DNA from 3 places in the Marinicrinis lubricantis genome. Region 2 is predicted to be linked to each of the others. Evidence: predicted binding sites of a transcription regulator. Region 2 holds the regulator's gene; each other region holds the start of a gene.
The links. The regulator Rex, encoded in region 2, represses fermentation and respiration genes when NADH is low (regulators of the CRP and FNR family bind a similar motif). The targets are predictions, from matches to a motif close to TTGTGAAATATTTCACAA.

Region 1: ACFPXP_RS03400 (LptM family lipoprotein) is a predicted target of Rex. The motif match lies at 5,062-5,079, and genes of this name have one in related genera.
Region 3: adhE (bifunctional acetaldehyde-CoA/alcohol dehydrogenase) is a predicted target of Rex. The motif match lies at 5,032-5,049, and genes of this name have one in related genera.

Annotation. Positions count from the first base shown of each region.
Region 1 is NZ_JBHSQV010000027.1:9,151-19,658, reverse strand. Features, by position in the region: gene ACFPXP_RS03425 (YitT family protein) at 1-111, shown strand, start outside; gene ACFPXP_RS03420 (HAD family hydrolase) at 224-952, opposite strand; gene ACFPXP_RS03415 (DUF441 domain-containing protein) at 1,075-1,527, opposite strand; gene ACFPXP_RS03410 (alpha/beta fold hydrolase) at 1,729-2,532, shown strand; gene ACFPXP_RS03405 (hypothetical protein) at 2,578-3,759, opposite strand; gene ACFPXP_RS03400 (LptM family lipoprotein) at 3,970-5,043, opposite strand; gene ACFPXP_RS03395 (LCP family protein) at 5,266-6,387, shown strand; gene ACFPXP_RS03390 (ABC transporter ATP-binding protein) at 6,427-7,287, opposite strand; gene ACFPXP_RS03385 (hypothetical protein) at 7,284-8,105, opposite strand; gene ACFPXP_RS03380 (RNA polymerase sigma factor) at 8,095-8,673, opposite strand; gene ACFPXP_RS03375 (ABC transporter permease) at 8,734-10,508, opposite strand, start outside.
Region 2 is NZ_JBHSQV010000035.1:105,709-116,216, reverse strand. Features, by position in the region: gene dinG (ATP-dependent DNA helicase DinG) at 1-1,699, shown strand, start outside; gene ACFPXP_RS06470 (redox-sensing transcriptional repressor Rex) at 1,703-2,323, shown strand; gene ACFPXP_RS06465 (DUF3052 domain-containing protein) at 2,369-2,767, shown strand; gene ACFPXP_RS06460 (inorganic phosphate transporter) at 2,875-3,927, opposite strand; gene ACFPXP_RS06455 (DUF47 domain-containing protein) at 3,872-4,495, opposite strand; gene ACFPXP_RS06450 (amidohydrolase) at 4,865-6,166, shown strand; gene ACFPXP_RS06445 (cell wall elongation regulator TseB-like domain-containing protein) at 6,182-6,679, shown strand; gene ACFPXP_RS06440 (hypothetical protein) at 6,921-7,460, shown strand; gene ACFPXP_RS06435 (AAA family ATPase) at 7,453-8,967, shown strand; gene ACFPXP_RS06430 (3-hydroxyacyl-CoA dehydrogenase family protein) at 9,448-10,317, shown strand; gene ACFPXP_RS06425 (acetate/propionate family kinase) at 10,314-10,508, shown strand, end outside.
Region 3 is NZ_JBHSQV010000184.1:65,017-75,524, reverse strand. Features, by position in the region: gene ACFPXP_RS20285 (ABC transporter permease) at 1-747, opposite strand, end outside; gene ACFPXP_RS20280 (MTH1187 family thiamine-binding protein) at 744-1,034, opposite strand; gene ACFPXP_RS20275 (ABC transporter substrate-binding protein) at 1,056-2,087, opposite strand; TPP riboswitch at 2,233-2,344, opposite strand; gene ACFPXP_RS20270 (cytochrome c oxidase subunit 2A) at 2,567-2,746, shown strand; gene ACFPXP_RS20265 (cytochrome c oxidase subunit II) at 2,764-3,237, shown strand; gene ACFPXP_RS20260 (b(o/a)3-type cytochrome-c oxidase subunit 1) at 3,299-4,963, shown strand; gene adhE (bifunctional acetaldehyde-CoA/alcohol dehydrogenase) at 5,172-7,772, shown strand; gene pflB (formate C-acetyltransferase) at 7,844-10,114, shown strand; gene pflA (pyruvate formate-lyase-activating protein) at 10,211-10,508, shown strand, end outside.

The DNA of each region.
Region 1 (10,508 bases), on a different contig from region 2:
GTGGCTAAATTGAGATCCATTGTCCAAGAAATCGACCCATCCGCCTTTATCTCCATTCAGCACGTATCGGATGTGCTGGGGGGAAATTTCAACAAAAGCGGTATACATTAAAAGCTACTTGAATGATTGTTTCGATAAAAAAAGGCCTTTGGAAGATACATCTTCTTCAAAGGGCCTTTTTTTGCCTAGGTGGATTGTTTTTCATCCGAACCGCATACTTCGGTTAAGCTGGTTTGAGTTCTAGTATTTGTTTCAAATCGCCGCGTCCAATTCGATGCTTTGCCCATTCGGGAATGGGATGCGATTGTGCCGAATCATCGGAATCAATATAGCACATATCTACCTGAGCCGCTTGTGCTCCAGCCAGATCGGTCACATGATCATCACCGATCATTAATGCCCGGCTTAAATCAACGCCGTACGTCTGCGACAAATATTGAAAGAAACGCGGGTCCGGCTTGGCGCAGCCTGCATCCGATGAAATAGCAATGCCATCAAACAAATCGTAGAGCTCCAGCAGCTTGAGCTCAGGTTCTACAAAGGCCCTCTGGCCATTGCACAGGACGTAAACCGATTTCCCCTGCTGTTTCAATGTTCGGAGGAGCTCTGGAACTCCATCATATACTTGCAGTCGATGCATCGTTAACGCTCTGTACAGCTTTGTGCATGAAGCCGCTAACGATGTTTCTATCTGATGGCCATCCCGATTCTGCAGCGTTTGAAAGCAAGCCTCCATATCATAATCCGCTACCTCGACTTTTCCCTCTTCTTCATGACGAAGCAGCTGCTCCTGCTTGGCCTGTTCAATGTGAAGCCGCAGTTGAATCGGAGAATAATCGCATTCGTTATAAGATAAATAAATCGATAAATCCTCCCAGACGGCTAAATCGTCATCACTCGTTTGAATATCAATAATCGTGCCGTATAGATCGAATATGTAACTGGAATACATGGTGGTAGAGTCCTCCTTTTATGCTCCCTCCATTATACCGGAAATCAGCGCATAAAACGGGGTCCCTCTGCAAGTAATGTATGGTGTCGTTGCCAAATCCTTTCCAGTGCTGCGTACATCTTCTACTGCTTACCGATCAACAAAGACAAGAGTCCGGCTGCAATGAGCGGTCCCACCGGCACTCCTTTAAACAAGGCGACTCCTAATATCGTTCCGATTAAAATACCGGTCACAATGAGCGGATTCGCACTCATCAGTGAGACGCCTCTCGAACCCATGTAGGCTACAAAAATGCCAATTCCAATCGCAAGCAGCGACTGAATGTTGGTGAAACTTTTGGCCATATCTTGAAAGGTAATTCTTCCGCTCGCAATAGGAGACATGACGCCGATCGTCAAAATAATGACACCAATCGTAATGCCGTGCTTTTCAAGAAACGGAAATGCTTTGTCTGCGTGCAGCAAGCGAAGCAGCAGCAATACAACCATGGCAATCGTCACTGTCGCATTCTTGCTGACAATGCCTAGCGCCGCTAACAGCAGCAGCGTAAGCGCTGGAATATCAATACCTGCCATAAGCCTTTCACCCCTCTCTTATTTCCTTTTTCCTTCACAACCTTCAAAATCATTACCGACTCTTAGCATAACTCCATACCTTCTCTATCATACTCCTTACATATCCGAAGAAAAACTACCCTGAAGCTGAAGCTCTATGCTTGCATGCACCAAAATGATGCTTTAGGTTACAATAAGTAAAAAAGGAAAGGAAAGATCCTCATGCTAAACCGTAAAACGGTACAGATCGCAGGACGCCCTTATCCATACGCCGATGAAGGGAGCGGTCCACTACTCGTCCTTATCCATGGATTTTGCGGAAGTGCGGACTACTGGGATCAGGTCATCCCGCTCTTGTCTTCGCAATTCCGCTGCATTGCTCCTGACCTGCGAGCACACAGCGGCTCTTTCGCACCTCAAGGACCTTATGCTATCAACGATCTAGCCCAAGATATTCATGAACTGCTTAACCAGCTGGATGCCCCTCCCGTCGTCATGCTCGGTCATTCCTTAGGCGGCTATACCACCTTGGCCTTCGCAGAAGCGTATCCGGAACGATTGAAAGGATTCGGATTAATTCATTCTACCGCATATCCGGACTCCGAAGAAGCGAAGAACAACCGCCTTCTTGCGATGGAATCGATCCGACATGACGGCCTTGAAGCTTACGTCGATCAGCTCATCCCAAAGCTGTTCGCCGAAGCACATGTTCAGCCAATGGCGGAGCAGCTGGACACGGCCATTCAAATTGGCTACGGCACGGACTCCGAAGGAGCTGTAGCTACGCTTGAGGCCATGCGCGGCCGCCCGGATCGTAACAGCATCATTGCAGACGCGAAGGTCCCAGTTCTGCTGGCTGCAGGGGATCAAGACCGCATCGTTCCACTCGAAAAGGCTCTCTCCGTCACGGAAGAACATGTGCGTCATGCGGTACTGCACAACTGCGGACATATGAGCATGTACGAGAACCCGAAACAAATCAGCGAAATCATCCAGCAATTTGCGATCCATTGCTTTTCTCGTTAAAAGCAGAAGGAGCGGCAGGCTATTTCCAAGCCGCCGCTCCCTATTTTATTTCAGCGCTTCACTCATGTACTCGGGTGTTAATGTCAAATCTATCGGAAGATGAGTCAATGGCTGATGCAGCATTTCATTCAACATCATACGAAAAGAAGCATCACTCTCGAATTGCTGCTTAAATTCTTCAGAACTGGAGAGCTCGATCTCCACGGTATCGAATTGCAAGTAAAATTGAAACGGATACGATCCGAAACCTGTGACTTGATTGATTAATGCTGAAATCTCTCTCTTCTCTTCTGCAGCCGTTTCCTCCGAAGAAGCCCCTTCTCCAATCTCCAGATTGTTCTGCTTCAAGATCACCTGCTCGCCATCAAATCCGGCAACCTGCCAGTTTTGGGTCATATTCATAGGGGGGATATAACGGATGGACAGCATCGGTTTTGTGAAAGGATTCGGAATGAAATCCTCCTTTGCGATCGTTCCGCCTGCCCCTCCAGGACCTTCAACTTCCAGCTCTGTTTCCGTCGCGCCTGTCACCCATACGCCAAATTGAAAATCCAGCCAATACTCCGTTCCCGGCTTTACCAATCCATCCTTCGCCAATTCCGGCTCGTAAGGGACAAGAGCAGATTTAGGAATCCAGTGGTTATCCAAATAAGCACTTTCACCACTTATATAACGAACGTCGACCCAATCCTCATACTCTCTGTGTACTTGGACGACTTTGCCTTCAGCTAACTCAAAACCATACGGTGTTTCCTGATCGGGATACATACTGAAAACGACGGGTGTTCCCACGATCATTTCATAAGGTTCGACTTGCTTGATTTGCTTCGCATCGCTGGTCAAAAGCCATGCCGCAATCCACCCGGACTTGTCTCCACTTACCACCTGCACCATTTCCTCTAGTGCTCCGATGACAGCGACCTCATCCCCTTGCTCTAATTCATGAACATAGCTGGAAGAGGTAGCAGCAGCAGGCTGTTCATGCAGTATTGCGGACACCGGCAGCTGATATGTTTCTTCCTTGCTTATTTGGTACGATGCTGCGAGTGAATCTTCAAACTGCTGCTGCCGCAATGCTTCCCGATCAGCGGCAGCCTCTTCATTGTTCGTCATTTCAACTTCGACTTGATTTTCCGATTCATTTTCCGGCTGCTCATCGTTTTGGCAAGCGGCTAATACGATGCACATGATCATCAAGCTCAGCCACCATTTCCACGTTCTTTTCAACCTCGTTCCCCCACTTCTATTCTTCATCATGCTCACAATGTTCTCGTTATCCCTTCCTATGTATAGACGCTGTTAGCGATATAAACGTTTCTAACCGGATCGCGCTGCAGCAAGCATCAAAAACAACAAGACCCGCTTCAAGCGGGCCTCGTGTTTTGAGCATTTGCAGAAATGAAGGCAAATCGTTCTCGCTCTCGTCTCTGCTGTTTATTAATATTCCATTTCGTAGAACATTTGCTCCAATTCCATAATATCGATCACATCATCACCGCTAGGAACTCCGATTTCGAAGGTTTGCTCTTTGTTGATGTTCGTCATTTCCATGGAATAATTGAAAGTAATATTTCCCGTTTGACCTGCATCCGTTACATCTGTATCGATATTGAACTCGATGTATGGCAGATGATAGTCTTCATCCATTGCCGTCGTAATGCTCAAATCATTGATTTTGACCGTCTCTTTCATTTCACTAATACCATCGGCAATTTCCTCATCCGTCAATTCAATATCTTCTTTGACTTGATCGAGATCCGATTTTTCCAAGCCAAGTGCATCAAGGTATTCTTGTTTGGACAATACATCGATAACCGCAGGTAATGCTTTCGTAATGAATGTTTCTACCGCATCATCAAAATTGTCATTATTCACTTGGAATTTAACGACTTGCTCTGCTTCCACACCGGAAGGCAGTTCAACGTCATCTGCTGCATAGTTTTTGAAATACGTTTTTTCATCAAAGCTGCTTAACAATGCGTCAAACATATCGATCGTCAGCTTTTGCTGGGTCTCCCAATCGATGCTATCCGTTTGAAGCTCTCCCCCGCTTAATTCAGCAAGCTCTTCCAGATCTATCTCGATATATTTTCCAATCAAATCCGGCGGCAGGAACATGCTGATCATTGGGATATCTGGAACCTTCACGTATAAGGTTTTCTCTTTCATGACCATTGGAATGCTGAATTTCATATCTCCCATGTTCAAATCTACAGTGATCTCACTCTGCATCGGTTCTTTCTGATATACCCCCGATACAACAAGCTCTGTGCTTTGAAGCATTTGGAACGCCATTCCAGCATCCGGATCCGCCTCTAATATTTCCGGCGGCAGCTCTATATTCAGCTTCATTTTCCCTTTGAAACCGTAAGATTCAAGTTCCATCGCTGCATTAACAGCCTTCTCTAGCGCAGCCTTCGGCTCTAATTGTTCCCCTTTGCTGCCGCAGCCTGCAAGCACAAGTGTAAATACCAGCAGCATTGCGGTAAAAAGTCCGAAATATTTTCTCAAAGGTTTCTCCTCCCCATATTTTAAAAAGATTTACAATCTACATCCTATACAGGTTAGTTCAGAAAAGCAACAGTTTTTTTATGGACGGATCGGCCAATTCTATACAACTTATACGTCCCATATGCTGGAAAGTTGCAACTTTTTCAGGAAATCAATCGTCTAATTTTGGTAAATAAAGAACATAGATCAGATGAAATACACCCGGATAGGAATGTGAGAACGATGAAAACGAAACTGAAAAAATTTGCGCTGATCAGCTTATGCGTGCTTGTCCTCCTCGTCATCGCAGTCGCATGGAAGATTAATTCCAGCCTGGATGAAATGGTAGTCGATTCGGATCGTACATTGCTCAATGAAGAAACGACGCAGCGAATTCAAGATAGAGACGCTGTAAAGCAAACCGTAACCGTGGAGGAGAAACCTACGGATTTCTACATATTATTAGTAGGTATTGATTCTCGGGGCAATAGTCTTACGCTGAATACGGATTCATTAATTGCGGCTCACGTCATTCCAGACACCAAAACCGTCAAACTGGTTTCCATTCCCCGTGACCTTAGAGTCGAGCTCTCGGACGGACCCGCAAAAATCAACTCTGTATTCGCCAGCGGCTATATGCAGGCCGTACACATCGCAAGAGAACAGCCGGAACGATTATCTGGCAGCAAGGTCACATTGGGAGAAATCGAGCTTCCGGAAGAATATATTACTTCCGGCATGGTACTTGCGCGGGAGTCTGTTGAAGAAGTACTGGATATTCAAATTGACCATACGTTTCTCGTCAATTTCGAGACCGTCGTTTCATTAGTGGATGCGGTGGGAGGCATTGAGGTAGAGGTGGAACGTTCGATGCATTATGACTCACAGGCAGATGATACACATATTCATTTGGAGCCGGGTACCCATATATTGAACGGAAGAGATGCACTGAATTACGCTCGCTTTCGGCAGGATAATCGAGGTACTGCCTACTATTCGAATGACTTTGAAAGAGGGAATAGGCAGCAGCAAGTGATCTCCGCTTTAATCGATGAGCTGACATCATGGAACAGTGTAACGAAGATGTTTGATCTGCTGGATCAAGTATCCTCTAACTTTAAGACGGATATAAGTAAAACGAAGATGATGTCCATGATTCGGGATTACTACGGGACCTTTGACAGCAGCTCGATTCATTCCATTGCTGTAGAAGGAACTTGGGAATCGCCATATGTTTATATAGAGGAGACACAGATGGAACAAATTCGAAGCCAATTTGCCTCGCTGGATGTCCTTTCCGATTCCCCGGGATCCGAGCAGGAAGCAAGTCCTTCTGTAACCGATATGACATTAGAAGCCCCTTAATCTAAGGGGCTTCTGTCCTAATATCTTATGGATTAAGGCTCAAATTCTGATGCGGCTTCGGACCAAGTAGGCTTCCTCCCAGTCCGGAATTTTATTGGCCAGACCGCTGAATGGCGGCTCTTGTCCAATCCAGACCAAATGTGCCCTGCCGCCAATTTCTCTGTAAGACACCAAACCCTCTTTTTCGAAACAGGAAAAGGATTGATCTAGATCAATCCAGCCTTCCCATATATTCTTATTGCAAGGCATGACCCATTGCTGCGGTGAACCCTCAAAACGAATCTCCCCTTGATCCAGCCAAATAATACGACTTGCTAGACGAGCCCATTCATTCAACTCATGGGATGCCACGACAATGAGACGATTTGGGGAAAGCTCCGACAAAATGTCCATCATCCTCTCCCGCTCCCGCTGATCCAAATAATTCAGCGGCTCATCCAGCAGTATATATCGGGGCCTGCCAAGCAGCGCTTGAGCGAACAATACTCTATGCTGCATGCCTAAAGAACATTTTTTCAGCTTCTTATGCTTATACTGATCGATTTCTAACCTTTCCATCCAATACGTAATCGGGTCTTTATCAGACCTGGTATCGATTCCTTTCAGCTGAGCGAAATATTGCAAAAACTGCTGTGGATTCATATCTCCATACAGCTCTACATGACTAGGTACATAACCAATTTGGCTTCTAACGACAGGGATGTGCCCCTTGGATTCATACCCGTCATATATGATCTGTCCCTCCCCAGGTGAGCATGCCGTTGCGAGCAGTTTCAATAGGGACGATTTTCCCGCTCCATTCTTTCCAACCAGCAGGGTAAGACCGGTCATCAGCTCCAACCGCTCGATGTGAAGCTGGAATGCCTTCATCCGATATTTCAAGCCATGAATAGCAATCATGGTGTTCTCCAGCCCTTTTGCTTCAAAGACGGCCTAAAGCCCCTCCGATAGGCTGCAGCGAATAAGAGGACTCCTACAAGCAGAGAACAAGCGTCGACCACAGCCCCACTTCCTGATCCTTCCCAGGATTGCATGGATGACCAGGAATGAAAAAAGTTCAAGACCACCCAGAGCATTGCTGGAGGAATAAGCCCCCATTTAGCCCCCAGACGAAAGGCGGAATAGGTCGTCATCCCGGAAATGAGCAGCATTTGACTAAGCCAGCCTAAGATAAACATCATCCAATTAAGCTCTTCTACGGACCATGCCAAATAAATGGTTCCCACGATACCGAACACAACACACATGCCTAGTACAATCGTAATTCTCGCGAGCAGCGTCACGATAGGCGGATAAGGTGTTACGGCCTCCAGCAACCGCATTTCCTTGCTCCATGACCGGTTGCCGTACAAGAATGAAATAATAAAAATCAATGGAACAAACAAGGAATAGACATCTTGATCGCCAAACGACCCCTGCATGATGTTCACTTTCATCATTAATGTAATCATGATAAACAGAAACAGCGCGGAAGCCCAGAATGAATACGAATAAGAAGACAGCTGCAGGCTGCACAGCTTCCATATCGAGATCGGACGCGGCGACTCTGGCGCTTCCATCTCTGCTTGCTGTGCTTTTAATAGATCAAATTCGTCCTGAAGACTGTCGATCAATCGCTGCGTATCCTCACGATTCGGCGTCCTCACCAAATATCGATCCAATCGGCTTTTCAATTCTGCTTCTATCCCTTGCAATTCTTGATCCATATTACCGCTCATACCATCCCGCCTCCTCTAATCGATCTTCGTGCTGGAGCATATACTTTTTTAATTTTTTCAGTGCGTTATATAAGCTTGTTTTTGTTGCGCTCAGATTCATGCCCATAATGTCTGCGATATCTTGTATTTTCAAATCCTGATAAAATCGGAGAATGACAATCTGCCTTTGCGTTTCAGAGAGCTGCCCCAGCATATCCAGCAGTTCCTTGCGCGTTTCCTGCCGTTCGTATATTTCAACCACGGAGGGTTTCTTGTCGCGGTACTCCTTATCCTCTACCGACTCTGACTTATTCTCATATTTATATTTCAAGCTTTTCCAGAAATCCTTGCATAAATTCGATGCAACCCGATACAGCCAAGGTACAATTTGCTCGGGGATCCGCCCCGTTCTCAGCTGCCGTATCAACCTTACAAAGGTTTCCTGCGTAAAATCTTCCGCTTTTCCTGCATCCTGCAGCATTCGTTCCAAATATCCCTGCAAGGGAGCATGATAACGATGAATCAATGTTTCGAAGGCTGCTTGATCCCCCGCTGCGATTCGTTTTACTAATTGATCATCTGTCAGCACGGCTTTCCCTCCTTCGATGATTGTAATGCATCTTGTGCTTCTCTGAGATGTTTTCCTTCCTCACCTGTGCTGCCACTGCTCCATCCATTGCTCTCGTGTAATGATAGCGTAAGGCTCTCTTCCTACAGGATCAATCCATAACCCTTGCTTGTAAAAATCATTTAAAACCTGCTTCACCCGAGGCGTATTGCCATTTTCGATCTCTGCATTGATTCGCTTCAGCATTTGAAACGGAAAATGATCCTCTTTTCCCTTTTCGTCTGTTTCCGAAACGGCCCGTTCAAGATAATACAGTCCTCTGCGCTTAATCTGCACTGGCGATTCACCTAAAGCGTCTCTATAATACATGTAAGAAATCATCTGGCGTACTTCTCCGATCAGTGAGGCATTCTCCCCGCCATACGGAAACGCATACGATAACTCTATTCGCGGATCTCCAAAAAGTATCGCATAGATGGCCTTTTCCATTGAATAGGAGTCCAGGCCATACCATCGCTCGGAGATGAAGAGTGTATTTCCCATGACCTGATAATCCGAAATCTGCTCCCACCCGGCGATTTGCCAAAATGGAACGATCACCACTTGCGTAATTTGATTCAAATCTCCTTCAAGCCATGACTCGAAGTAATGTTTTCTGCTCAGCAGCTGTTCTAATAACTGCTCGGCCTCGCTTCGGAGACTTGGCGCAGCAATGACCTTCAGCGGATCGGATGCAGTCTGGACCACTTCGAACGAACCCGATAACAAATGGATTCCCCGTGTATCCGACTGAATGTACTGCTTAAAGCCGTCCGTATCCGAATCTGGGGTCGAAGAAACCGAATTTCCTGTGACAATCAAATGTTCAGGGAATCCTTGCAATCGGAGCTCAAAATCGCTGCGCGGCATCCATTCGATGAGCGATTGCACACTTACACCCTCAAAGGGTGATTTGTTATACAATGAATACTCGCCGGGAAGCGGATACCACGCGTATTGAGCAGGCAGCAGCACATCATCTCCATCGATAAAAGCCTCCATTAATTCCTTGCTTCCATCATGCAATTTGGAATAAATACTGCCGCTATAGTAGAAGTGAATCTTCATTGCCTCGGAATCCCCTGCTTTAACCAGATAAGGTATCTCGATGGTATCCCCTTGACGCTGATAGTGATCTAGCTTCTTGTTATCCATCCAGACCGCCTGCAGATCGAAATTCCGATTTAATGTAAACTTGATCGTTTCATTTTCCAGCAGCTCTGCCTTATTCACTGTCAGCTCTGCGTGCCACAGCACACTGCGGTTTCCCGTGCGCGTACCCTCCAATATATATCGCTCAACCGAAAATAAGGTCACTTTTTGGTCGTCGATCGAGGCTGTTACAGGTGCCGTGTTTCGTTTGGCTTGAACATTCGCCTCGTTTTCACTCCAAATACCATAGTAAGGTACATAGGCGGCGACATTCGCTGCAATGACTACAGTCAGCATGATGATCCAGCGTTTTTTATGTCTTTGCGCCCTTTTGCGCTTCTCCAGCACAATCATAAGTGCCAGCATCATGACGATAAATGCGACAACAATCCAACGGATCGCCCTTGTCTCCTCTCGAAGAAAGGAGGGTGACCATACTTCATAGTTTAAATAAAGGCTCTCCATCGTAAATTGGCTTAAATGAAATGGTTTATACTGCAGCTCCTGATAAGAAGTAAGGATGACGAGATCCAAAAAATACGTGCCGAACATCCAAGCACAAAATCCAATAATGTAACTGATCCGATTCGGTATGCAGGCCGCCAAGGCCATCCCTAGAGCAAGGGTAACACCATAAGACCATTCATATTGAACAGCCGTTTGGA
Region 2 (10,508 bases):
GGGGCAAAGAGGCGCCGATTTCTGGCAAAGCGTGGCAAGCGACACAGATTCATGTTTGAACCGTTCTTGTCCTTGGTTCCGCAAATGCTTCTACCATCGAGCCCGCAATGATGCACAAAAGGCCGATGTTGTGATTACGAATCATTCGCTGCTTTTCACCGATCAGAAAGCGGATCATCGAATTTTACCAGCCTATCAGTCGTTAATTATTGATGAGGCGCATCAGTTTGACGAGACGGCAGGTAAGCATCTGGGTATCCAAATCAATTATTTTTCGTTATCGCATGCCTTGAACTGGCTGTATAAGGATGCTTACCAGGGAAAGCTGATCACCTTAAAAAGCTTGTTAGAGAATAACGGTCACGAGAAGTCGGAGACATGGGTCGATTTGATCGAACAATCGATACAGCGAATTGAGAAAATCAAGGAGCATTGGGAAGAGTTCCATCACATGTTATATCAGCATTGGGTATCTCCTCAGGAAACAGCTGCCGCACAGGAAACGGGGCAAATCGTAGTTCGTTTTAAACCGTCGGAGCCTCCGAAGGAGTGGGAACTCCTTCGGACCATCGAAGATAATATCCATGCGGACAGCGGTGAATTGATCAAGTCGCTCCAGCGTTTGATGGAGGAACTGAAGGAAGAAGCAGGGGATTTTGAGCTTCAAAGCTTAATTACGGATTTGAACGGATCATATAAGGATATTGTACGGTGCAGGGACGACCTTCGATTTTTCGTTAAGATGAAAAATACGAATGATGTATATTGGCTCGAGGCAAATGTGCAGTATCGGCATAAGTCGATTCAATTGTACACGGTCCCTGTCGATGTCAGCATGATGCTGAAGGAAATGTTTTTTGATGCGAAGGACAGCATTGTAATGACTTCGGCGACTCTTAGTGTCAATCAAAACTTCGAGTATGTGAAGGAACAGGTAGGCTTAAGCGGCTTTGCAGAGAAGAATAAGCTGCAGACCGTTCAGCTGCCCTCTCCTTTTAATTATAGAAAAAATGTATTGGTATGCATTCCTCGTGATTTTCCAAAATTGAAGGGGATTGCAGGAGAGAAGGAGTTCGCTCTCGAATTAATACAATCACTCTCTGAAGTCGCTCAAGTAACAGACGGACGCATGCTCGTGTTATTCACTTCGTACCGTATGCTGAAAATGGTTCATGGCGGCTTGAAGGAAAAGCTGCAAGGAACAGGCATACAAGTGCTTGGTCAAGGGGTAGACAGCAATAACCGCAGCAAGCTGACCAAATGGTTTACAGACAGCCCGAATTGTGTACTTCTTGGGACAAGCAGCTTCTGGGAAGGCGTAGACATTCCAGGGGACGATCTAAGCTGCTTATGTATCGTACGGCTGCCGTTCCAGCCGCCGAATCATCCCGTAGCGGAAGCGAAATCGGACTTCCTAAAACAGCAGAATAAAAATCCATTTATGCATTACTCGGTTCCGCAGGCCGTCATACGCTTTAAGCAAGGCTTCGGCAGATTGATCCGCACATCATCAGATCGCGGCGTTGTCATTATTTATGATACACGAGTGATTGACACCTATTATGGAAAACACTTTTTATATTCATTGCCGGGACCTAAAATCGAGCATATGTCGAAGCAGCAGATGATTCATCGAGTGAAGGAATGGTTTGACGAGGAGAAAGAGGTTCAACCGGATGTTATGAAAGAAGGGCGGTAGTTCATGAAAGAGATGAAAATTTCTGAGGCTGTTGTCAGGCGGCTTCCGATCTATCTTCGGTATTTAAACGAACTGAGAATGAGTGAGGTACAGACCGTTTCTTCGCAAGAGCTGGGGCAGCGTTTAAATTTAAATCCCGCACAAATTCGTAAAGATCTCGCCTACTTCGGTGAGTTCGGCAAGAAAGGCATTGGTTATGACGTCGGTTATTTAATCGAGAAAATACGTCATATCTTAAAGCTGGATCAAGTCATTCCTGTGGCGTTGGTTGGAGCGGGGAACTTAGGGCATGCACTGTGCAATTACAATACGTATTTGAAAAATACGATGAAGATTACCGCTGTTTTCGATGCATCTCCGAATAAAATAGGGACACAGATTAACCAATTGACGGTACTGCCAATGGACAAGCTGAGCGAGACCGTCAATGAACAGAAAATTCGTGTCGGCATTATCACGGTTCCTTCGGCTGTCGCTCAACATGTAGCGGATCAATTTGTACAGGCGGGGATTGAAGCGATTCTTAACTTTGCGCCAACGATTATTAAGGTTCCTTCCCATATCCGCATTCATCAAGCCGATTTTACCGCTGAGCTCCACAGCTTGGCGTATTATTTGGATTGAGTTTCTTGGCGATTCTACAACAAGACGGACTGGAGGACAAATGTCATGCATCCCTTATTGAAAAAGCTGCAGTACAAGGAAGAAGGGCCGATGCTCATCGTGGGCAGCCCGCAACAATTTGCAGGGACGATGAAGGAATTGGCTCCTTACGAGATTCATACCGAACCTAAAGAAGATCATTACAACTTCATTCTTATTTTTGTGAAGTCTCAGCACGAGGTTGAGCAATATGCCGGAATGGCGGTAGAGCGTCTGCATTCAGATGGAGTGCTGTGGTTCGCTTATCCGAAGAAGACATCGAAGAAGTATGAAGCGGATATTCATCGGGATCGTGGGTGGGATGCGCTGAACTGTCTGAATTATACCGGAGTCCGTCAGATCGCGATTGATGAGGACTGGTCGGCACTTCGCTTCAGACATAAGGATTTGATAAAATCCAAGTAGGAACAAAACGGGATCGAACGATGGTTATACTCATTAAAGAATATAAAAAAGGCTGTCATACATCGCAGCGCCTTACCCTGCGTATCGATGTATGACAGCCTTTCGTTTTATTCTAAGAATTGAAGAAGTTGGTAAATGAGAAAAGCCATAATGGCTGTTCCCGGTAATGTTAACACCCAAGCATATACAATTTTTCCGGCGACATTCCATCGAACAGAATTCACACGGTTGGACAATCCGACACCGATAATGGAACCGGTAATCGTATGTGTCGAGCTGACGGGAAGACCAATCTTCGCTACACCTGTCAAAATAATGGCTGCAGCCGTTTCGGCGGCGAATCCGTGGATCGATTCGAGCTTGGTTAATTTGGTTCCCATCGTCGCAATTACCTTCTTGCCACCGATTGCAGTACCTAGTGCGATCGCCAGACCGCAAGAGGTGATGACCCAGAATGGAATGTCGCTTTCCATCGTTAACCCGCCTACATTACCTGCAACTAAGGCGAGCATGATAATCCCCATCGCTTTCTGAGCATCGGATGCCCCGTGACTGAACGCCATGAAGGAAACGGAGAGAAGCTGAAGGATATTGAAAGATCTTTTTACTTTGGACGGCGATAAATTCCCAGCAATCAGCTGCAATATTTTCATGATGACAAATGCAAAAAGTGCGCCTAGTACAGGGGAAACGAGAAGGCCGATTAATACCTTAATCAATCCTCCTGAAACGAGCACATCGAATCCTCCGTAAGAAACGGATGCCCCCACCATGGCTCCGATTAATGAATGCGAGGCGCTGATCGGCATGCCGACCATGGTCATAATAATATTCCATATAATCGATGCGATAAGCAGTGAGACAACAACCAGCAGTGTGATCGAGTCTGGATTGACGATACCTTTACTAATCATTTTAGCCACCGCGGTGAAAGCGAATGCTCCGACTAAGTTCAGCACGGCGGCGAGCAATACAGCCTGATATGGCTTCAGCACTCGGGTACCGACAACCGTTGCAATGGCATTAGCCGAATCATTCCAGCCGTTCGTAAAGTCGAACAACAAGGCTAGAACGATAATAATGATAACGATCAGGGACAAACCTTCAACCATAACGGAGAACCACGCTTTCAAGGATATCTGCAACGTCCTCGCAGGCATCGGTGGTTTCTTCCAGACGTTCATAGATTTCCTTTAGTTTAAAGTCTGTATATGGATCTTTCGGATCGCTGAAAATTTCCCGAATGCCATCCCGCATTAATTTATCTGCCTGATTTTCCAAGTCGTTGATGACGACAGTATGTTCATGAATTTGCATATATTTCTTTTTGGACAGCAGTTTAAACGCTTCTAGAATGTGCTCGCAAGAGGATACAAGAATTTCGGTGAATCCTTTCATATAATCATCGGAAGCACTGACATTTAAATATTCGAAGCGTGCCATGGTGGCTTCAATTCCGTCGATGACATCGTCGACTTTTACAGCCAGTTCCATAATATCTTCTCGATCGAGAGGAGTTAAGAATACTTGATTCAATCGTTTGAAAATTTGGTGCGTGATGTCATCGCCCTTACTTTCTAATTCCTTAATGGAGGCAACGTATGCGTTAGGCTCCTTTTCACCCATCAAAGCAGTCCGAAACATTTGAGCGCCTTTCAGCGTATTCTCAGCAGACTGCAGCAACAGGTTCAAAAATTCATCATCATTTTTCCTGCCGAAAAAAAGCATCGTATGTAAGCTCCCCTTCTATATTAAGAATCTTACTCTTGCCATTCATCTCATAAATTATTACAGTATTACCAAGGGTTGGACCTCCTTATTGGACAATTTATGAAGAATGGCCACCCTGAAAAATTTATCATAATACGACATAAATCACAATGAAATATTCATGAAAAATTTACATTCTATCGTCAGTTTTTAGTGATCCATGTAAGGATATACCGTATTTTGGTGAAACAAGATGGTTTCTACCTTTTGGCGAATGTATTGTTTGTCATTCAGTTGATTTTCATACTCAAGAAATGTACATTGGTAAAGATGGTATGAATGACTAATAATGAATGTAATGGATTTAATAAAAAGCAGGTGAAACGAATGGGTAAGTGGTTAATTAAAAATGGTACGTTTCTGACGATGGACGAGAAGAGACCGATGATCAAAGGATCTATGGTCATTGAGGATGACAGGATAAAAGAACTGACGAATCAGAACGTTATCGATGAATCTGTTTTTAGTGAAATTGTGGACGGGACCGGGAAGTTATTTATGCCGGGATTAGTGAATACGCATAATCATGCCGCGATGTCTCTGCTTCGCGGTATTGGCGACGATTTAGCGCTGCAGGTATGGCTGCAGGAGAAGATGTGGCCGAATGAAGCCAAATTCACGGCACAGGACGTAAAATGGGGCAGTTTGCTTTCGATCACGGAGATGATTAAAAGCGGTACAACGAGCTTTGTCGACATGTATGATCATATGGACGAGGTGGCAAAAGCGGTAGAGGAAGCGGGAATGAGAGCGAGACTCACTCGCGGCATGATTGCGCTTGGCTGTAATGATGCGGAGCAGAATGCGAAGCTGCAGGAGGCTGTTCAGTTCGCGAAGGATTGGCATTTGCAGGCAAATGGACGGATTACGGTGATGATGGCTCCGCATTCTCCATATACGTGTCCTCCATCTTTTATCGAGAAGGTCGTCGCCGCTTCGGCCGAATTGGATCTACCGGTCCATACCCATATGTCCGAGACAGCCAAAGAAGTGGAAGACAACGTGAAGGAATATGGACTCCGACCGGTCATGCATCTGTCAAAGCTCGGTGTATTTGATCGTCCGTGCATCATCGCACACGGCGTTCATCTCACGGACGAGGAGATTGACATTTTATGTTCGAAAGACGTACGGATTTCCCACAATCCGGGAAGCAACTTGAAATTGGCCAGCGGAATCGCTAGAGTTCCCGAGTTGTTGAAGGCAGGAATTTTAGTTTCACTAGGTACGGATGGTCCCGCAAGCAACAACAATCTGGACATGTTTGAGGAAATGCGCCTGGCAGCCCTGATTCATAAGGGAGTGTCCGGGGATCCAACAGCGGTTCCTGCTACGGAAGCATTGAAGATGGGGACGGTATATGGAGCGGAGTCGATTTGGCTGGATCAGGTTGGACAGCTTAAAGAAGGGTACAAAGCGGACTTGATTGCACTTGATATCGAGCAGTCTCATCTGTATCCGAAGTCGGATTATGCTTCCCATGTGATCTATTCGGCTTCCGGCCATGATGTGACCGATGTGTGGGTCGATGGTAAAAGATTGATGAAGAACCGTGAGCTGCTTACATTAGATGAAGAAAAAATTAGGTTCGAGGCACAATCCTGCTACGATCGTTTGATGGCGACCTGATGACGGGGTGTTGGTATGAGTAATAAGATGAAAGCATGGCTGGCATTGGGTGTAATCCTGCTCACCTTGGTTGTGCTCGGTTACCGAACCTATCTGCAAATCTTCGAAGAGCCATGGGAGAGCGAGCAAAGAGCCGAGCAAATTGCTATCCGCTCAAGCGACATGAACCAGGTCGATAATACCGAGATCTATAACGGTGAAAAAAGCTATGTCATTGTTTATGGAAAGGACGAACAAGAGGATTCGATGATCGTCTGGGTGGGGGAAGAAGAAGGGGATGTCACCGCTCGTTATGCGAAGGATGGGATCACGGAGAATATACTGGAGCAGCAGCTGAAGAAATCGTCTCCCGAAAAAGAGATCATTCGCATCGTTCCAGGCAAATGGGAGGACGAGCTAGTATGGGAAGTGTTCTATAAGCAGGATGAGGAGCAGGGAGATCGGCATTATTATGACTTCTATCGATTTAGTGATGGTGAATTGTTAGAGACGTATACGATGAGTATTCGTTAAATATAAAGTATCATTGGGAAAAGACAGCTGGCATGATATCATTGCGCCGGGCTGTCTTTTTTGTTTCCAACCATTACATTCGAGAATAGTCTGCTGATGTGATATACTCTTTTATGCAATCAGTTGATAGATGAAGTTGATATACTCATGGACACAAACAAGGATGCCTTCGTATCGCAATACTGTTCACTCGCAAATGACAAATAAATCATGCTTATATATTGAAAGGAGGACGTCCAAGATGAATTGGAAAGTGCGTCCCGTTCCTATGATGATCTCCGCAGTTATCACTGCTGTATTATGTTTTGGAGGTTGGTTCGCTTATCAGCAATTTGGCGTCAAGTCTCCTTTTTTAAATACGATTCATCAGATGGATGGAATTGAGTCTGCGGACGTTTCGTTCAGCGGCTCGAAGGTTGTACTTGATTTAACATTGCAGCAGGACGCTAGTCTGAATGCGATTGTACAGCAGGTGAAGACCGAGCAAAAAGAGGCGCTTCAGAACAAACAGCTTGAGCTTCAGGTTCATAACGAATCCTCTCCGGAGCTTGACGGCTGGTGGTCTTCTGTACTGTTTGATATGGCTCAAGCTATGGATCATCAAGCTTACAGCGAGATCCCGGCAATTCTTGAGAAGTATGCTGGCGAATTGGAAGGCCTGCAGGCTTCAGCAGAGATTGACGACAACAATGTATATATCCGATTAGTTCATGGTGATGCAAGTAAGTTCATCATTTTGCCGCGTACGCCGGCTTCTATGGGGGTGTGGCCGAATGAATAAGTACTATAAGGAATTGACGCTGGGTATGATTCCGATCTTCCTCATTTTTCTAGCCTTTATCGGCGTAAATATGCTGCCGCTGTTGCTAGTGGGAGTCGTTGTCGGCGCATTGTTCTATATGACACGAATGAAAGGGGCCGTAGGGGTTTCTTCGAGGCGTTCGTCCAAGGTATCGAAGAAACCGCAGGTACTTACCTTTGATGATATTGGCGGACAGGAACGCGCGAAAAAAGAGCTTATGGAAGCGATGGATTTCCTGAATAGAGCCGATGAAATATCGAAGCTGGGCATTCGTCCGCTTAAAGGCATATTGCTGACGGGTCCACCAGGAACAGGGAAAACACTGATGGCTAAAGCTGCAGCCCATTATACAGATTCTGTTTTCCTAGCCGCTTCCGGCTCCGAGTTCGTGGAAATGTATGTTGGTGTCGGCGCGAGCCGTATCCGTGATTTGTTCAAGGAAGCGAAAAACCGCTGCGCAAAGGAAGAAAAGCAAAACGCGATCATTTTCATCGATGAAATTGATGTGATCGGCGGTAAGCGTGACGGAGGTCAGCAAAGAGAATACGACCAAACGCTGAACCAGCTTCTGACCGAGATGGATGGAATTCATTCGGAAGATACACCAAGAATATTGCTGATTGCCGCAACGAACCGCAAAGAAATGTTGGATTCGGCGCTGCTGCGTCCAGGACGCTTCGACCGTCATATTCAGGTGGATTTGCCGGACAAGCAGGGGAGAATGCATATTTTGAAGCTTCATGCGAACAATAAGCCGCTGGATCCAGAAGTCGAACTGGAGAAGGTCGCGGATGAGACATTTCAATTCTCCGGTGCTCAGCTGGAGAGTGTCATGAACGAAGCGGCGATTTATGCGATGCGTGATGGTTCGGAAACCATCGGGCAGCAGCATCTATCGTTTGCGATAGACAAAGTCATGATGGGGGAAAAGACGGATCGCGAATCGACGCAAGAAGAGAAGGAAAGAGTGGCGCTGCATGAGCTGGGACATGCCATTGCGGCCGAGTGTGTTCGTCCGGGTGCCGTATCGCAGGTTGCGCTAAGCCCAAGAGGGCAAGCGCTCGGTTACGTCAGACACCATCCGCATAAGGATCAGTATCTATATACGAAAACATTTTTACAGCATCAAATCATGATCGCATTGGGCGGAGCTGCCGCGGAAGAAATCTTTTACGGTGGACGCAGCACCGGCTCAAGAAACGACTTTGAGCAGGCCTTAAATATGGTACGAACCATGATCGATTCTGGGATGACCGATCTGGGAATCGTTCATACGGATATGGTGCCTCAAGAAATGCTCGTCAAGCAAAATCAACAAATATTAGATGAATTGATGGCCGAAACAAAGGCACTTCTAGAAGCGCATCGAAGCGTATTCGAGCACTCCTTGGACATTCTGTTGAAGGAAGAAGTGCTTTCCGGCGAACGATTCAGAGTTTTGCTTGCAGAAAGTGCAGCAAATCACACTCAGGCTTCCGCCTCTTAATGGCGGAGGCTATTTTTTTTAACTACTTAGATATAACCGCAATTTTGAATGAAAAGAACACGGCTGCAATGGAGTCCCAAAGGCTAATCCGCACTCACCCTTTACTCGCATAACTTATTCACGAACCATAGGACGCCGTAAGGCGTTTTTTTCATCCTGGAATGTTTGAGTTCCGTCTACACATAATAAGGCTAATTGAAAATCAAGTGTTCCAACGTGTGTCCTGTGAACGTTTTGTGGAATATGGTGAAACTTGGTGAAAAACAGTGTATTATTGAAGATAATGCCTCTTTAATAGGTCCGAATTTTTTATGTGCAGTGCCGCAGGGTGCTGGGAGAGACACGTTCAAAGTTCGAATGGACTTAAAGTGGTTGAACAATAAGGCTTGACCAAACAAAAACAGTAAAGGTCGGGCTAATCTCATCTGTATGCGGATGATGGTCTACAGCAAGGAATAGAAGCAAAAAGGAGCGTTATACGTGAAAAGGATAGGAGTTATCGGAGGAGGAACGATGGGGCAGGGCATTGCCGAGATGCTGTCAGAAAAAGGCCTCGAAGTTTACTTAATGGAACAATCCGAGCAGAAGCTGAATTGGTCCTATGAACAAATTGAAATGAGTCTCGACAAGCAAATAGAAAAATGGGCAATCACCCAATCGGAGAAGAAACTGATCTTGTCGCGCATTCAATTAGTGACCGATTACAGCAAGCTGTCTCAGTGCGATATGGTGATCGAAACGATCACAGAGGATTTAGAAAAGAAAGATGAGGTGTTTGCGAAGCTGGATGAACATTGTCCCGCAAACATTATTTTAGCATCCAATACATCTACTTTGAGCTTGACTGAGATGGCAGGAAAGACACGCCACCCGGAACGTGTGATTGGACTGCATTTTATTCCGCCCGTTTCAAAAATTAATCTCGTCGAAATTATTCGCGGCTTAAAGACTTCGGAAGAAACGTTTAACGCGACGAAAACGTTCGTAGAGGACACGATTCAAAAAAATGGAATCATGGTCTATGAATCACCGGGATTTGTGACGACACGTTTAATTTGTATTCTGATCAATGAAGCTCTGCATGTTCTTCAAGAGGGTGTAGCTTCTGCGGAAGATATTGATACGGCGATGAGAGTGGGTTACGACTTTAAGTATGGACCGCTTGAAGCATGTGACCGTTATGGTTTAGATTCTGTACTTGCTGCGATGGAACGGATGTTCCGTGAATTTGGGGATATCAAGTACCGTCCATCCTTCTTATTGAAAAAGATGGTTCGCGCTGGGCACCTCGGTGTAAAAACAGGCGAAGGTTTCTTCAGATATGATAAGGATGGTGACAGAATCAAATGAAAATTTTAGTGATTAATGCCGGAAGTTCTTCTTTGAAATATCAGCTGTACAATATGGAGCAGGAATCGATGCTTGCGAAAGGCCGCGTGGAGCGTATCGGTTTCGAATCTTCGATCCTCGTTCATGAGTCGATGGGCAAACAAGAAATTACGGAAGTAAGCGAAATTCTGGATCATAATGTGGCGATCAAG
Region 3 (10,508 bases), on a different contig from region 2:
TTTCTCAGCCCATGATACGAGTCCAACCATCACTAAGCTGAAAATAATGATCATAAAACAGCCAATAAAAACTCGATCCACGCGGAATGAGGATTGAGCGATTTTCATATAGGAAGCAATGCCTTCCTGTGAACCCGCTGACCATTCGGCAATCACGACACCCATTACGCTGTATGCGGCAGAGATTTTCAAGCCAGAGAATAAGAAAGGAAGGGAATAAGGCCATTCCAGCTTGGTGAAAATCTGCAGCCTTGAAGCGCCTGACATCTTCATATAGTTTATCATCGTCCCATCGGTTTGCTGGTAACCGCTTAAGCAGGCCATCGTGATGGGAAAGAAGCAAACAAGGCTAATGATGATAAAATGAGGAACTAAGGTGTAGCCGAACCAAATAAAGAGAAGCGGCGCCATAATGATAATCGGGATATTCTGCGATATAATGACGAGCGGATAGAGCGCGCTATGAATCCATGAGACGAGATGAAGCGGAATGGATGCCATAATGCCGAGCAATGCTCCTACGGCGAACCCAGCGATCGTAATGCGCACGGTAACCCAAGTGTGCTGCAGGATCCTTCCAGGCTGGGATATGAATTCTTCCCAGATGGAACTGGGTCTTGGCAGAATATAAGGCTCGATCCTGCCTAGCAGAGCTCCCCATTCCCAGAGAATAAGCAGAAGGATGACCGTCGCTGCCGCCGGCCATCCTTTCTTTATCCATTGCGGGATTCTAGCATGTCCGCTCATTTATATTTCTCCGTCAATCGATCCATCGAGGCGCCTTCCGGATTGTAGTAGATTTTTACCTGCGAAATGACATTCGGACATCCCATCTCAATCATCGCTTTGTTCATTTGTTCAATAATGGACAGCAGTTCATGCAGTTCACCTTCCATTGTCGTTTCCAATGGATGAACCTCGTGCTTGACACCGGACTGCTGAATGATCTCAATCGCTCGGTCTACGTAAGGAATGACCTGCTCGCCGTTAGGTGTTTTCGGAATGATTTGAATACTGACTAGTGCGTTGGCCACTTTTACAATTCCCCTTTCGAATCAGGCTTCCGGTAAAAATTCATTCGTGTAGGCTGCGTCTACATCCAGCTCCTGCTCGAGCAGCCCGTGCTCCATCATCCAGTCGGCATAGCCCTGCCATACTTCCTGCTTCTGCTCACCCCAGCGCGGCGCATCGGCTTGATATTGATCGACGAGCCACTCTTGGCTGGCCTTCACCAGCTCCGGATCGAGATCGGGCACGGCAGCGATCAAGATGTCCGCCGCCTGCTCCGGCTGCTCGATGGCGAACTGGTATCCTTTCGAGGTGGCTTCCATAAACGCTTTAATCAATTCAGGGTTTTCGTCTATTAAAGCTTCATTCGTAATGATCGTCGGCGTATAGTAATCTAGTTTCTCGGAATAATCCTTCACATAGATCATATGGATATCTTCTCCGCGGAGCTGCGCTTCAATGCCGGTCCAGGCATAAAATATCCACGCAAAATCAATGTCTCTCTTCGTTGCCGTAAAGAAGTCGCTGTTGCCGATATCGACGATTTTCACCTTGCTGACATCCGCTTGCTCCATCTGCATGATGGAATCCATAACCTGTTCTTCAACGGGGCTGCCCCATCCTCCGTAAGTTTTCCCTTCAAAATCTTTCGGAGATACAATTCCTTTCTCCGCTGGAGCAGCAAATCCAGAAGTGTTGTGCTGGATCACTGCGGCGATCGAAACGATCGGCAGCGGATCCTTCGATGTCCGAGCCATCGTTATTTCTTCCTGATAGCTGATGCCAAAATCCGCACGTCCGGCCGCAACCATACTGGCCGCTCCAGCATCCCCAGGCTGAATAATTTCTACATCCAATCCGGCTTCATCATAATAGCCTTGTTCTTCTGCGACATACAGACCCGTATGATTCGTGTTTGGAGTCCAATCGAGGACGACAGTTACTTTTTGCTTTGCTGCTGCATCCCCTTGATTTTCGCTGCCTGCTTGATTTCCTGAGGTGCCATTGTTCTCTCCTGCATTGTTGCCGCAGCCTGCAACGACCAAAGCAGACAGCAGGGCGAACGTCCATACCTTCATCCATAATTTGTTTTTCTTCAAAGTCTCCCTCTCCTTTATAAGTTTCATGTTCGTCTTGGCAATTTCAGCGAGGTAAGAGCCCTTATCTGTGAAAGAACGCACAAAAAAAGCACTTCCGTAGGAAGTGCGGCTGCACAAAAAGGATCGATGAGATCCAATAGCTCCCTACGCTGGCATTACCCAGATCAGGTTATAGGGTCTGCGTCTTGACGGGACGCACTCTCAGCCGGCCGATTCCAGCTCCCCCGTAAACTTGAAAACAAAGCCTATTATACTGATTTTTTCTATCACTGTCTACATTGAACACCCCTGACGGCCACAGGGACGATCTGAGACGGAGGCATTCGATGTTCACGATTTGTTAAACAAAACACGTTGTCGATGTGAGCAACATCACAGTACGGTAAGGTCTCGAAAAATACAATGAGTACAAATGAAGCAGTCGTAAAAAAACGGCGGTTCACGAGGAGGGGTAAGCGATGACAGAGTTGAAAACGGAGCGAGACAGACAGTCTCAAGCAGCGATGGAGCCTAAGAAGCAGATCGAAACAGAGGAACCGTCTCTCAAAGGAACCTTCGTTTCCGTCATGCTGCTGGGAGGATTTTTGATCCTAAGCTGGGTACTTGTTTTTATGTTGTTTATAGCGCGCAATGGGTAAATATGGGGGGATAAACGATGCATATTCATAAGTTGGAGAAAATTTGGCTTACCTTTGGGATTACGATGTTGGTTGCATTTTTAGTGATTTTAGGAATTTCTACGTTTGCTTTTGGTCTAGAGCCGCCAAGTCATAGCCATACGATTGACCCGGAGAAAGTCAGAGAAACGGCTCCCTTCGACAATCCAGGCTTGCGCATGGTGGGTGACGGGGAGTATGAGGCGGTCATGACCGCCTATGCGTTCGGCTATGATTCCGGAGATCATCCACTGACGGTTCCTGCCGGGTCAACCGTTGAGTTCGTAGTTACCACACCGGATGTCGTTCATGGCTTCCAAATTCCAGGGACGAACGTGAATATGATGATCGTTCCGGGAGAGGTCAGCCATATCAAACATATGTTTAATGAGCCTGGAGAATATTTGATTCTGTGCAATGAATACTGCGGCGGCGGCCATGAATTCATGCATACGACGATCGTTGTGGAATAGGGACTGAAACCGTATGGGGGTTATGAGTACGAAATATGAACAACAGAAAGAAGTGAAGATTATGAGGCCATCCGATGTAATTTTACAGCAAAACAAGTTTCATAAAGAGGATACTGCGCTCGTACTAACACATATATGCTTTGCTTTCGCAGCCTTGTTTCTTGGAGGCGTAGCCGGTCTGCTGCAGGGGCTCGTACGCGGTGGGACGATTACGCTTCCTGCCGGAATTGGTTACTATCAGCTGCTTACCGCACACGGAGTGTTCATGGCACTTGTGTTCACTACCTTTTTCATCATAGGATTTTTATATTCAGCCGTTGCCAAGACGCTTGGCGGCGAGCTGCAGCCAGTAGCAAGAAATTTAGGCTGGATCGGATTCGGTCTCATGTCCATCGGAACCATTGTCGCTACGATGATGATTTTGCTGGATAAAGCCACGGTGCTGTACACGTTCTATGCTCCGATGCAGGCATCGGTTGACTTCTACATTGCGTTAGTACTGATTGTTGTAGGAAGCTGGGTGAGCGGAGCGGGAATTTTTTATCAATATCGGTATTGGAAAAAGCATCATAAAGGAAAATTGTCGCCTTTATTGTCATTCATGTCTGTCGCCGTCATGCTGTTGTGGATCATCGCCACCTTGGGTGTTGCGATTGAGGTGCTCTTTCAATTAATTCCGTGGTCGCTCGGCTGGGTCGATGAAGTCAACGTATTGCTGAGCCGCACGTTATTCTGGTATTTTGGGCACCCGCTCGTATATTTCTGGCTGCTGCCGGCCTATATGTGCTGGTACGTATGTATTCCGAAAATAATCGGCGGCAAGGTGTTCAGCGACGCTTTAGCTAGGTTTTCCTTCGTCTTGTTCTTATTGTTCTCGATTCCGGTGGGTTTCCACCACCAGTTGATGGAGCCTGGGATTTCACCGTTTTGGAAATACCTGCAGGTTGTCTTAACCTTCATGGTAGTCATCCCGTCTCTGATGACGGCGTTCTCTCTGTTTGCAAGCTTTGAGATGAACGGCCGTGCGAGAGGCTCGAAGGGCTTATTCGGATGGGTGAAGAAGCTGCCTTGGAAAGACGTGCGGTTCTTTGCTCCTTTTATGGGGATGCTGATTTTCATTCCTGCAGGTGCGGGCGGGTTGATCAATGCTTCCAACCAAATGAATGCGGTCATTCATAACACGCTGTGGGTGACGGGACATTTTCATTTGACGGTAGCGACCAGCGTAGCTTTAACCTTCTTCGGCATGACGTATTGGCTGATTCCTTCGATGATGGGCCGCGAGCTGACGCCTGGAATGAACAAGCTGGGCATCATTCAAACCATTCTTTGGTGTATCGGAATGTTCTTCATGTCCGGATCGATGCACACGGTCGGCTTGCTCGGTTCTCCGAGAAGAACGGCCTATACAACCTATAGTGACCATCCCGATGCTGTTGGCTGGATGCCGTACCATGTGGCTATGGCTGTAGGTGGAACCATCTTGTTCGCAGCAGTGATTTTGATGGTCGTTAACATCCTGCTGATGTTCAAGCTGCCGAAAGGTTATACGGAATATCCTGTTGGAGAGGTGGCAGACGCCGCTCAGCCGGTTCCGCGCTTGTTCGAAAGATGGGGTCTTTGGGTCGGCCTGCTCGTTCTTCTCATCGTTGTTGCTTATACGGTACCGGTTATCGATATGCTGAACAACACGACGCCGGGATCGAAAGGCTATGTCACCTGGTAATTTGTTTCTTGCCAAAATCATAAGAACGCTGAGCTGAACCCAGTTTCAGTGTTCTTATCGGCAAAATATTGTGAATTAATTCACAAAATATTCATCAAACCTGCTATTCTGCAGGATAAAAGTCATAGTGAGCCTCGAGCTGGATTTATATGATGGAATCAGAAAGAGATCAAACCATTCATTGATAGGAGGCGGACGAAAGATGAATATGCAGGCGAAAGAAATGCGGGTGCAGCAGGAGTCCAGGAAACAAATCGATGCGTATGTGAACAACGCAAAAATCGCATTGAACAAATTGTTGGAAATGGATCAGCTGCAAATCGACCATGTGGTTCAGCAGATGGCTTTGGCTGGACTCGATCGACATATGGAGTTGGCCAAGATGGCTGTGGAGGAGACAGGACGGGGCGTATACGAGGATAAAATAACGAAGAACATTTTTGCAACGGAATATATCTACCACGATATTAAAAAGGACAAAACCGTCGGAGTCATTGAAGACAATCGTTATGAGAGTTACCAGTTGGTTGCGGAGCCAGTGGGGATCATCGCCGGCGTAACACCGGTAACGAATCCGACGTCGACGACGATGTTCAAATCTCTTATCTCGATGAAAACAAGAAATCCGATCATTTTCGCGTTTCATCCATCCGCGCAAAAGTGCAGCGCCGAAGCAGCGAAGACTGTCTATGAAGCGGCTGTCAAAGCGGGTGCACCGGAGCACTGCATTCAATGGATTGAGCTTCCTTCACTGGAAGCGACGCAGATGCTGATGAATCATCCCGATGTAGCGCTCGTGCTCGCAACAGGTGGATCGGGCATAGTGAAATCTGCTTACAGCACAGGCAAACCGGCATTAGGTGTAGGTCCTGGCAACGTGCCGTGCTTCATCGAGAAGACGGCGAACTTGAAGCAGGCGGTAACTGATTTGATTTTGTCTAAGACATTCGATAACGGGATGATTTGCGCCTCCGAGCAGGCTGTCATCTTGGAGGAGCCGATCTATCAGCAAACGAAAAAAATGATGCAGGAGATGGGCTGCTATTTTCTAAATACGGAAGAAATAGAAAAAGTGTCCGGTCTGGTGATTCAGAAGGACTCCTGTGCCGTTAACGGCAAGATCGTAGGGAAATCCGCTGAATTGATAGCTGAGCTGGCAGGCGTTCAAGTGCCGAAAAATACGAAAATATTAGTTGCCGAGCTGCAGGGGGTAGGAGAGAAATATCCGTTATCTGCAGAGAAACTGAGTCCCGTGCTGGCTTGCTACAAAGTGAAGAATGCAGAGCAGGGAATTGAGCGCGCTGCCGAAGTGATCGCGTTCGGCGGCATGGGACATTCCTCGGTTATTCATTCAAACGATCAGAAGGTGATCGACCGATTCGCTGAACGTCTTCAAACCGGCAGAATCATGATCAATTCACCTTCCACGCATGGAGCCATTGGAGATATCTACAATACGAACCTGCCGTCACTGACACTCGGCTGCGGATCTTACGGCCGCAATTCAACGACGTCCAACGTTTCGGCTGTGAATTTGATTAACGTGAAAAGGGTGGCCTATCGAACGGTGAATATGCAGTGGTTCAAAGTACCGGAGAAAATCTATTTTGAAAGAGGCGCAACGCAGTATTTAGCCAAGATGCCGAATATATCGAGAGTGCTGATCGTTACCGATCCGATGATGGTCAAGCTGGGATACGTAGAGCGTCTTGAATATTACCTGCGAAAGCGGACCGCACCTGTAGCAATTGAGGTATTCAGCGAGGTAGAACCGGACCCTTCTGTGTCGACGGTTAACAAAGGAACGGCTGTGATGCGGCAGTTCGAGCCGGATTGCATTATCGCACTCGGCGGAGGCTCGCCTATGGATGCGGCTAAAGGGATGTGGTTGTTCTACGAATATCCGGAAACCGACTTCCAAGCGATCAAACAGAAATTTATGGATATTCGCAAACGGATCTATAAGTATCCGAAACTGGGACAAAAAGCGAAATTTGTTGCCATTCCAACGACATCGGGGACAGGATCGGAGGTCACTTCGTTCGCCGTCATCACAGATCGGGAACACGGCAATACGAAATATCCGCTTGCGGATTATGAGCTGACCCCAGACGTTGCGATCATTGATCCGGAATTTGTGCTCAGTCTCCCGAAAACGGCCGTTGCCGACACGGGCATGGACGTATTGACTCACGGGATTGAGGCCTATGTATCTACGATGGCGAACGACTACACGGATGGACTGGCGATCAAAGCGATCCAGCTCGTATTTGAGAATATTGAGAAGTCTTTTCATACGGCAGACCCGCTTTCCCGTGAAAAAATGCATAACGCATCCACATTGGCAGGGATGGCTTTCGCCAACGCATTTTTGGGCATCAACCACAGTTTGGCGCATAAGTGGGGCGCCGAATATCATACGGCACATGGAAGAACGAATGCCATCCTGATGCCGCATGTTATTAAGTTCAATGCACAAAAACCGAAAAAATTCGCTTCGTTCCCGAAATACGATCATTTTAAGGCGGATGTGAGGTATGCGGAAATCGCTCGAGCTGTTGGTCTGCCGGCGAAAACGACGGAAGAAGGAGTGCACAGCTTAATTGAAGCGATTCGCAAGCTGAACAGGGCGCTCGGCATCGAAGAGAGCTTTCAGCAGTTAGGCATAGATGCGAAGGATTTCGAGGCGAAGGTGGGTGCACTTGCTGATCGCGCCTTCGAAGATCAATGCACAACGGCCAATCCGAAGCTTCCACTCGTTGCAGATTTGGCTGAGATTTATCGAAACGCGTTTTACGGAAGGTTTTAAACGAAACGAATGAGCTGCCGGGGAAGCAGTGGCTCCCCGGCAACCATTAAATCCATGGAGGTGCGTGAATCATGTCTGTGATGGAACGTGATTTAAGAAACAGCAAGGAAGGGCAGGATGCATGGAGAGGTTTCAGGTTTGGAAAATGGATGAATGACATCGATGTGAAGGACTTTATCGATCGGAATATTACGCCTTACACCGGGGATGACTCTTTTTTGGCAGGGCCGACGGAGGCAACGAAGAAATTGTGGGAGCGCATATCCGAGCTGACACGGCTGGAGAGAGCGCGCGGCGGCGTGCTGGACGTGGATGTAAATACGCCTTCTACGATTACTTCGCACGGGCCGGGCTATATTCAACAGGATTTAGAACAAATTGTCGGCTTGCAGACCGATGAGCCATTTAAGCGATCGATTCAGCCTTTTGGCGGCATCCGGATGATGGCGGATGCATGTGAAGCGTATGGCTTTGAGCTTCCAGATGAGATCATTCGTTTGTTTACCGACATTCGCAAGACACATAACCAAGGTGTTTTTGATGCGTATACGCCGGAAATGAGAGCTGCTCGCAAAGCCGGGATCATTACAGGCCTGCCGGATGCTTACGGCCGGGGAAGAATTATTGGTGATTACCGCCGTGTCGCCCTTTATGGCATTAACCGGCTCATTGCAGGCAAGAAAGACGATTTAATTCAATTAGAAACAGAAGTAATGACCGATGAAGTGATTCGCGCGAGGGAGGAAATTTCCGAGCAAATCCGTGCGTTGAACGAATTGAAGCAGATGGCCAAGGATTACGGCTATGATATTTCCAAGCCTGCCACAAATGCGAAGGAAGCGATTCAATGGCTCTACTTTGGCTATTTAGGTGCTATTAAAGAGCAAAACGGGGCGGCGATGAGTTTGGGACGCGTCTCCAGCTTTCTCGATATATACATGGAGCGGGATTTGACGGAAGGTACGCTCACCGAGCAGGAAGTACAGGAGCTCGTCGATCACTTCGTGATGAAGCTGCGTATTGTGAAATATTTGCGTACGCCTGATTACAACGAATTGTTTAGCGGTGATCCGACTTGGGTCACGGAGTCGATCGGCGGCATGGCTTTGAACGGAGAAACGAGAGTAACGAAAAACTCGTTCCGCTTTCTTCAAACGCTGTACAATCTCGGACCGGCTCCTGAACCGAATTTAACCGTGCTTTGGTCGGTGAATTTGCCCAAAGGCTTCAAGCAGTTCTGTTCCAAGGTGTCGATCGACACCAGTGCGATCCAATACGAGAATGATGATTTGATGCGGCCATACTACGGTGATGATTACGGTATCGCATGCTGTGTTTCCGCGATGCGGATCGGCAAGCAAATGCAGTTCTTCGGGGCACGCGCGAATTTAGCAAAGGCACTGCTTTACGCGTTAAATGGCGGCGTGGATGAAAAGCTGGGCATTCAGGTGGGACCCGCCTATGCACCTGTTTCGGGAGATGTGCTCCAGTACGAAGAAGTGATGCAAAAATATGATGAAATGATGGAATGGCTGGCTAAGCTGTATATGAACACTTTAAACATCATTCATTACATGCATGACAAGTACTGCTATGAACGTCTGGAAATGGCTCTTCACGATAAGGATATTTTACGTACAATGGCTTGTGGAATAGCTGGATTGTCGGTAGCGGTTGATTCCTTGAGTGCAGTGAAATATGCGAAGGTAAAGCCGATTCGGAACGAACAAGGCATTATCGTAGATTTTGAGGTGGAAGGAGAATACCCGCAGTACGGCAATAACGACGACCGGGTGGATTCCATTGCCGTGCAGCTGGTAGAAACGTTTATGAACAAGCTTCGCAAGCATCAAACGTACCGCAATGCGCTGCCGACGATGTCGATCTTAACGATCACCTCTAATGTCGTATACGGGAAGAAGACGGGAAATACCCCGGATGGCAGAAGAGCCGGCGAGCCGTTCGCACCAGGGGCCAATCCGATGCATGGCAGAGATAAGAAAGGAGCGCTCGCTTCGCTGACCTCCGTCAGCAAGCTGCCTTATGAGCACAGCCTGGACGGCATCTCCAATACGTTCTCCATTGTGCCGAAAGCGCTTGGTAAAGAACAGCCGCAGCGGACCTGTAATTTGGTGGCGATGCTGGACGGTTATGCGGCGCAGCAGGGACACCATCTGAACGTGAACGTGTTCCATCGGGAGCAGCTGATCGATGCGATGGATCATCCGGAAAAATATCCTCAGCTTACGATTCGAGTGTCCGGTTACGCCGTTCATTTCGTGAAGCTGACCCGAGAACAGCAGATGGATGTCATTAACCGGACCTTCCACAGCCGTATGTAATGGTAGCAAATGTGCAAATAGATCGGAGGAAAGAAACGGAATAGGAGAATTTAAGAAACCGTTTTGCCGTGAAAAACAAAGGAAGGGATGAAGACTATGAAAGGACGCATACATTCCATTGAAACCTTCGGCACCGTAGATGGTCCCGGCATTCGCTTCGTCCTGTTTATGCAGGGATGTGCCCTGAGGTGCCGCTATTGTCACAATCCGGACACGTGGGATACAGCATGTGGAAAAACGATGACCGTTGAAGAGGTTTTGGCCGAAATGGAGCCATATTTAAATTACTACAAGCTGTCCGGAGGAGGCATTACGGTGACTGGCGGCGAGCCTACACTCCAGGCTTCCTTTGTTGCGGAGCTGTTTCAAGCGTGCAAGGAGCGTTTTGGGGTGC